2 regions of the Erwinia sp. BNK-24-b genome follow, and region 2 is predicted to be linked to the other one. Evidence: predicted binding sites of a transcription regulator. Region 2 holds the regulator's gene; the other holds the start of a gene.

Region 1 (3,421 bases), 380 kb from region 2:
CTTTTAACCCGTATAGCCCTGAAAAATGCCCATGCCATAAACAGCATGGGGCTGGTTGTGCGTGGCTTTAGCTAAGGCAGCTAAGCCATTCTTGCATGACTCAAATCCGCCATCAGTACCTTTGAGCGGCGCTGATAGTTGTACATCTGCTTTTTACTTTCCGGCAGCTCTTCAATGTCCACCGGCGTAAAGCCGCGTTCCTGAAACCAGTGAATACTACGCGTGGTCAGCACAAACAGCTTTTTCAGTCCCATCTGGCGAGCCTGTAGCGCGACGCGTTCCAGCAGCGCTTCGCCGCGTGACGAACTGCGATAGTCGGGATGGACCGCGACGCAGGCCATTTCGCCAATTTTTTCTTCCGGGAAAGGGTAGAGGGCCGCGCAGCCGATGGTCAGATTGTCACGCTCGATAATCGTAAACTTATCGATTTCAATTTCCAGCTGCTCGCGCGAGCGGCGTACCAGAATACCCTGTTGTTCCAGCGGGCGAATCAGCTCCAGAATGCCGCCGATATCGTTGATGGTAGCGCGACGAATCTGCTCGGCGCTTTCCATGACAATTTGCGTGCCGATGCCGTCGCGCGAGAACAGTTCCTGAAGTAGCGTGCCGTCTTCCTGATAGCTAATCAGATGGCTACGACGCACGCCGCTGCGGCAGGCTTTGACCGCGCCGCGCAGAAAACGCACCGTGGAAGAGAGGTAATCGTTGCTCTCTTCCAGTTCCGCAATGCGCTGCTGCGCTTCGTTTGGAAACAGCTCGGAAATAATCGCGCCTTCGCTGTCAGTTACGCCCTGTTCTGCGCAGAAACCGATCATTTTTTCTGCTTTCAGTTTGATAGCCAGCTGCGTCGCCACTTCTTCCGACGTCAGGTTAAAGCTTTCGCCCGTCACGGAAACCGCCACTGGCCCAAGCAGCACGATAGCGCCGCTGTCCAGCTGGCGGTGAATGGCTTCCTCGTCGATACGGCGAATGCGGCCGCTATGGCAGTAGTCCACGCCGTCATCGACGCCCAGCGGCTGCGCGATAATAAAGTTGCCGCTTACCACATTAATATGCGCGCCCTGTAACGGCGTATTGTTCAGGCTCATTGAAAGGCGAGCGGTAATATCCAGCTGTAAACGGCCAGCGGCCTGCTTGACCAGTTCCAGCGACTGCGCGTCGGTTACGCGCGTATGCTTGTGGTAAATCGGCTCCAGCTGGTGCTCCGCCAGATTCGCGTCAATCTGTGGACGGGCGCCATACACCACGACCAGACGAATGCCCAGGCTATGCAGCAGGCCGATATCGTTAACGATGCTTGAGAAATTCTCGTGTTCGATGGCTTCGCCGCCCAGCATAATGACGAACGTCTTACCACGATGGGCATTGATATAGGGCACGGTATGGCGAAACCCCTGAACCAGCTCGGTACTCCGTTCCTTCACGGCAAATCCTCTATGAATTATTATTCGCTAAAACTGTATTTTTATTCTTTTATCGCGCAGGCGCAAGTAGCAATTTTCTCAGAGTGGTAACAAATTTAACCTGGAGGCCAGAGCGCGCAGGCAAATTTCACTCATGGCCTTCTGGCTGCTCGCTCTTGCCGGGCATAGCAGTACTTTGCCTGCTGTGGTCTTGACGCTTTGCTTTAACAGAGTATGCAGGCACGGCTTTTAAGGGGTGACACCGCCAGCAGGATTCGCTAAAGTTTTTGTCCCTTGTAGCTTTTTGATGTCCTTTTTATCGACAAAACAGCAATTTTATTACTGGAGTGGCATGTCTGATTTACCTTCGCCCGACCGACGCCGATGGTTACAGGGCGCTGGCGCAGCGCTGTTATTAAGCGTCACTAAAATGGGGCTGGCGGCGACCAGCCATATTGTCGCCGTGCGCATCTGGCCTTCATCTACCTATTCTCGCGTTACGCTGGAATCCAATACCCCGCTGAAGTATAAACAGTTTGCGCTAAGCCATCCCGAACGCGTGGTGGTGGATATCTCCGGCGTGCAGCTGAATCACGTCCTTAACCATGTTGGTCATCTGGTACGCAGCGACGATCCCTATATTAAAAACGCGCGCGTCGGCCAGTTCGATCCCAATACGGTACGGCTGGTGCTGGAACTCAAGCAAAGCGTGACGCCTAAGGTCTTCACGCTTGATCCGGTGGCGGGTATTAAAAACAGGCTGGTGCTGGATCTTTATCCCGGCGGCACCCGCAGCCATAACCATGAAGACGATCCGCTGCTGGCGCTTTTACAGGATTACAATAAAGGCGATCTGGAAAGCGGCCAGCCGGTTTCGGCACCGCTGCCCGGTAAGGCAGGCAGAGATCGACCAATTATCATCATGATCGATCCCGGTCACGGTGGCGAAGATACGGGCGCTATCGGTAAGCATAAAACCAAAGAAAAAGACGTGGTGCTGAAAATTGCCCGGCGTCTGAAACAGCTGATCGATAAGCAGCCCCACATGCGTGCGCACATGACGCGCAACGAAGACGTGTTTATTCCGCTAAAGGTAAGGGTGGCGAAAGCGCGCAGGCTACGCGCCGATCTGTTTGTCTCAATTCATGCCGATGCTTTTACCAGCAGGGCAGCAAGGGGCTCGTCCGTTTTTGCTCTGTCGACCAAAGGCGCGACCAGTACCGCAGCGCGCTATCTGGCGCAAACGCAAAACGAATCGGATCTGATTGGCGGCGTCAGCATGAGCGGCGATCGCTATCTTGACCATACCATGTTCGATATGGTGCAAAGCCTGACCGTCAACGACAGCCTGAAGTTTGGCAACGAAGTATTAAAGCACATGGGCAAAATTAACCATCTGCATAAAAAGAAGATGGAGCAGGCGGCCTTTGCCGTTCTGAAAGCGCCAGATATTCCTTCTATCCTGGTAGAAACGGCTTTTATCAGCAATCTGGAAGAGGAGCGCAAGCTGCGCACGGCAAAGTTTCAGCATCAGGTGGCCGAAGCCATTCTTGCCGGCATAAAAAATTACTTTGCCAAAGGCGCGCCGCTGGCGCCACGCTAGCTGCTGAGTGCTGAGTGCTGAGTGCTGAGTGCTGAGTGCTGAGTGCTGAGTGCTGAGTGCTGAGTGCTGAGTGCTGAGTGCTGAGTGCTGAGTGCTGAGTGCTGAGTGCTGAGTGCTGAGTGCTGAGTGCTGAGTGCTGAGTGCTGAGTGCTGAGTGCTGAGTGCTGAATGCTGAATGCTGAATGACAGGTGCTGAGTGCTGAGTGCTGAATACTGGCTGCCAGGTGCTGAATGCTGTGAGAGGCGGGCGGTAAAGACCGTCCGTGTTTTAACAGAAGAAATGGCGAACGCCAGAAACAAAAAAACACCCAAAAGGGTGCTTGATTGGTTGCGGGAGCCGGATTTGAACCGACGACCTTCGGGTTATGAGCCCGACGAGCTACCAGGCTGCTCCATCCCGCGTCCGAATTGCTGG
Region 2 (3,421 bases):
GCCCTGAGCGATATCTTGTTTCAGCGTTTGCAGCATGTTTTGCAGGGCCTTTTCTTCAAAGGCGCTCAGCGTGCCGATTGGCTTACGCTCTACCACACCGCTTTTCCCTAACAGCAGCGGCTGGGCAAAGAAGCGAGCATGCGCGCCGTCGCCTTCCACATAGGCGCACTCCACGACGTTGCTCTCTCCCTGCAGCGCACGTACCAGCGATAGTCCGAATTTCGCCGCAGCCTGCCCCATCGACAAGGTTGCCGATCCGCCACCCGCTTTTGCCTCAACCACTTCCGTACCGGCATTCTGAATACGCTTAGTCAGGTCAGCCACTTCCTGCTCGCTAAAGCTCATGCCTGGAATCTGCGACAGCAAAGGTAAAATCGTCACGCCTGAATGACCGCCGATCACCGGCACGTTAAGTTCCGCCGGATTTTTGTTTTTCAGCTCGGCCACGAAGGTATTAGAGCGAATAATATCCAGCGTGGTGACGCCAAATAGCTTGTTCTTGTCATAAACGCCCGCCTTTTTCAGGACTTCAGCGGCGATGGCTACGGTAGTGTTGACAGGATTAGTAATAATACCGATCAGCGCTTTAGGGCAGGTTGCTGCTACCTGCTCGATAAGATTACGCACAATGCCCGCGTTCACGTTGAACAGGTCGGCGCGATCCATGCCTGGCTTGCGTGCTACGCCAGCGGAAATCAGCACGATGTCTGCGCCCTGCAGAGCAGGCGTCGCGTCTTCGCCACTAAAACCTTTAATTTTGACCGCCGTAGGAATATGGCTGAGATCGACAGCCACGCCGGGCGTAACAGGAGCTATATCATACAGGGAGAGTTCTGAACCTGCCGGAAGCTGGGTTTTAAGCAGAAGCGCGAGGGCCTGACCGATACCGCCAGCCGCGCCGAGAACTGAAACTTTCATCCTAAACTCCTTATTATTTAGAAAGGGAAGTGCCGGGAATTCATTTAGTTATGAACATATATGACCCGCAAGGCTTGAGCGAAAGCCTTTACCCTCTTTTGCACAACGGCGCATCATACAGGATAAAGCAGCAGAGAGAGACCGCATTACGTCAGCGCCAGGCCGTTCGCAACCGCAGGTTGATGATGTTGTTGAGTACAACGGTGATGGCTACTGATTATCACAACAACATTATAACAATCCGTTCACTTATTGTGCGCGACGCCAGACGATTAGGCGAATTTTTTCCTGTACTTTTACAGTGAATGCAGGTTGATAGCGGCAAAAAGAAGCAAAAACAAGGCGGCGCATTTGCATAAAAATTCACTAAAATGCATAATAACGGTCTCCCTGACCGGAAACCTCTTTCTGACATTTAGCGAAAACTATGCGTAACTCATCAAAACAAGAAGATTTGATTAAGGCTTTTAAGGCCCTACTTAAAGAAGAAAAATTTAGCTCGCAGGGCGAGATTGTCGCTGCGCTTCAGGACCAGGGCTTTGACAATATCAATCAGTCAAAGGTGTCACGCATGCTGACCCGTTTTGGCGCGGTACGCACGCGCAACGCTAAAATGGAGATGGTCTACTGCCTGCCGGCAGAGCTGGGCGTGCCTACGACCAGTAGTCCGCTGAAGAATCTGGTGCTGGATATCGACCACAATGATGCCCTGCTGGTTATCCATACCAGCCCGGGCGCAGCGCAGCTGATCGCCAGGATGCTGGACTCTCTGGGCAAGCCGGAAGGAATTTTGGGAACGATTGCCGGGGACGATACGATTTTTATTACGCCTTCTCGCCACGTTACTATCCATCACCTGCGCGATTCCGTTCTGAAATTATTTGAACAGGAACTATAAAAGGCCTGTATGCATCGCGGCTATATTCCTTTTCTCTCAGCGCTGACCTCGGTCGGCGCTTTATTTTATATGCCCTGACAGCGTCGTAATCAGCACGATATGCTGGCTGGACGTACCCTTCTCGCACCTTCAGGTAATAGACTCCCGTCTCGCAGTGTGATCTGCCGCAGATTAGCGCACAAATAGTTAAATTTACCTATCCTGCTGTTTTTACGTACATTTAACTGCACTGGTACAAAATATAAGCATTTTTTATAACAGAACGTTATTAAAAGGTGGTTAATTGCTTAAGTATCCCAACAAAACATTATTAGCATGCTATTAATTTTTTACGTTATTAGATCTATACTTCTTTTCGTGATGTGAATCACACTAAAAACAAGATAAAAACAGTGACGAGGAAAAATATCATGAAAGTTAAAACTACGATTGCCGCGTTAAGCGTGTTATCCGCCCTCTCTTTTGGTGCTTTTGCAGCTGATTCTGTTAACACGGAGCAGGCGCAAAACATGCAGGCTATGGGCACGGTCAGCGTCAGCGGCGTTAGCGCTGCGCCAATGGATATCAATGCCCAACTGAATCAGAAGGCTGAAGCGCAAGGCGCGAAGGCTTATCGCATTGTAGAGGCCTATAACAACGGCAACTACCATGCCACGGCTGAGCTGTACAAGTAAGTAAACAACCGACGTAATGTACCCAACAATCTCACGATAACCCCAAGAATAATAAATGTTTTTTAGCCCTTTCGGTTATCGCTAAACTCTGGAGCATCTGTAATGAAAACTAAACTGACTATCGCTGTACTGAGCCTGGCTTCCGTTATCTCTTTTGGCGCCAGCGCCGCTAATCTGGTTACCAACGAACAGGTTGCCAATGAAAATATGCAGTCTATCGGTACCATCAGCGTAAGCGGTATCGACGGCGCGCCAACCACCATTCGCCAGCAGCTTTCTCAGAAAGCTGACGAGCAGGGTGCAAAATCCTATCGCGTCATTGAGGCCTACAATAACGGCAACTATCACGCCACGGCAGAACTGTATAAATAATTCCTCGTCTTCGGGCTGTACCCTAAGCAGTCTTTGACGAACCCTTTGGCCCCGTTCGCCGGGGCCCTTTTTCTATCTTTCCTGACGAATATTAAAACGCAGCTGCCCTTCCAGTTCTTCTTCCGCTTCGTCAAACAGTAGAATCAATGCGCCATAGCGTCGCCTTTGCCCGGAGCCAAGATGAACAAAAACGATATCTAAAGGTAACGGCAGGCTTTTGTCGTTCACTACATCCCACAGACTATCTAAATCGGTAATCAGCCTGTCGCCCAGCGCAAAGCGATCGCTAAACTGCCGGAAGAAATGTGCCTGGTCTACAATCTCATTAAAATCAAATATCTCTGTTCTCATACTGGCCGCTCCACAGGGCAAACGGTTGGGCGACGCCTGGCCGCCCGGTGAGTTACAGGCCCCCGATATGCAGGGCTTTAACTTCTAAAAACTCCTCCAGTCCCAGCACCGAGCCTTCCCGGCCCAGCCCCGATTCTTTTACGCCGCCAAAAGGTGCCAGTTCGGTAGAAACCGCGCATTCGTTAATGCCGACCATACCGCTTTCCAG

The links. The regulator ArgR, encoded in region 2, controls arginine synthesis, uptake and breakdown. The targets are predictions, from matches to a motif close to ANTGAATAAAAATACANT.
Region 1: a site for ArgR is predicted at 1,457-1,474, ahead of argA (amino-acid N-acetyltransferase). Genes of this name have one in related genera too.

What each region holds. Positions count from the first base shown of each region.
Region 1 is NZ_CP179901.1:744,162-747,582, forward strand. Features, by position in the region: gene argA (amino-acid N-acetyltransferase) at 81-1,424, opposite strand; gene amiC (N-acetylmuramoyl-L-alanine amidase AmiC) at 1,756-3,006, shown strand; tRNA gene ACMGGR_RS03415 (tRNA-Met) at 3,332-3,408, opposite strand.
Region 2 is NZ_CP179901.1:361,127-364,547, reverse strand. Features, by position in the region: gene mdh (malate dehydrogenase) at 1-918, opposite strand, end outside; gene argR (transcriptional regulator ArgR) at 1,346-1,816, shown strand; gene yhcN (peroxide/acid stress response protein YhcN) at 2,227-2,490, shown strand; gene yhcN (peroxide/acid stress response protein YhcN) at 2,593-2,862, shown strand; gene ACMGGR_RS01715 (barstar family protein) at 2,935-3,213, opposite strand; gene ACMGGR_RS01710 (NAD-dependent succinate-semialdehyde dehydrogenase) at 3,266-3,421, opposite strand, start outside.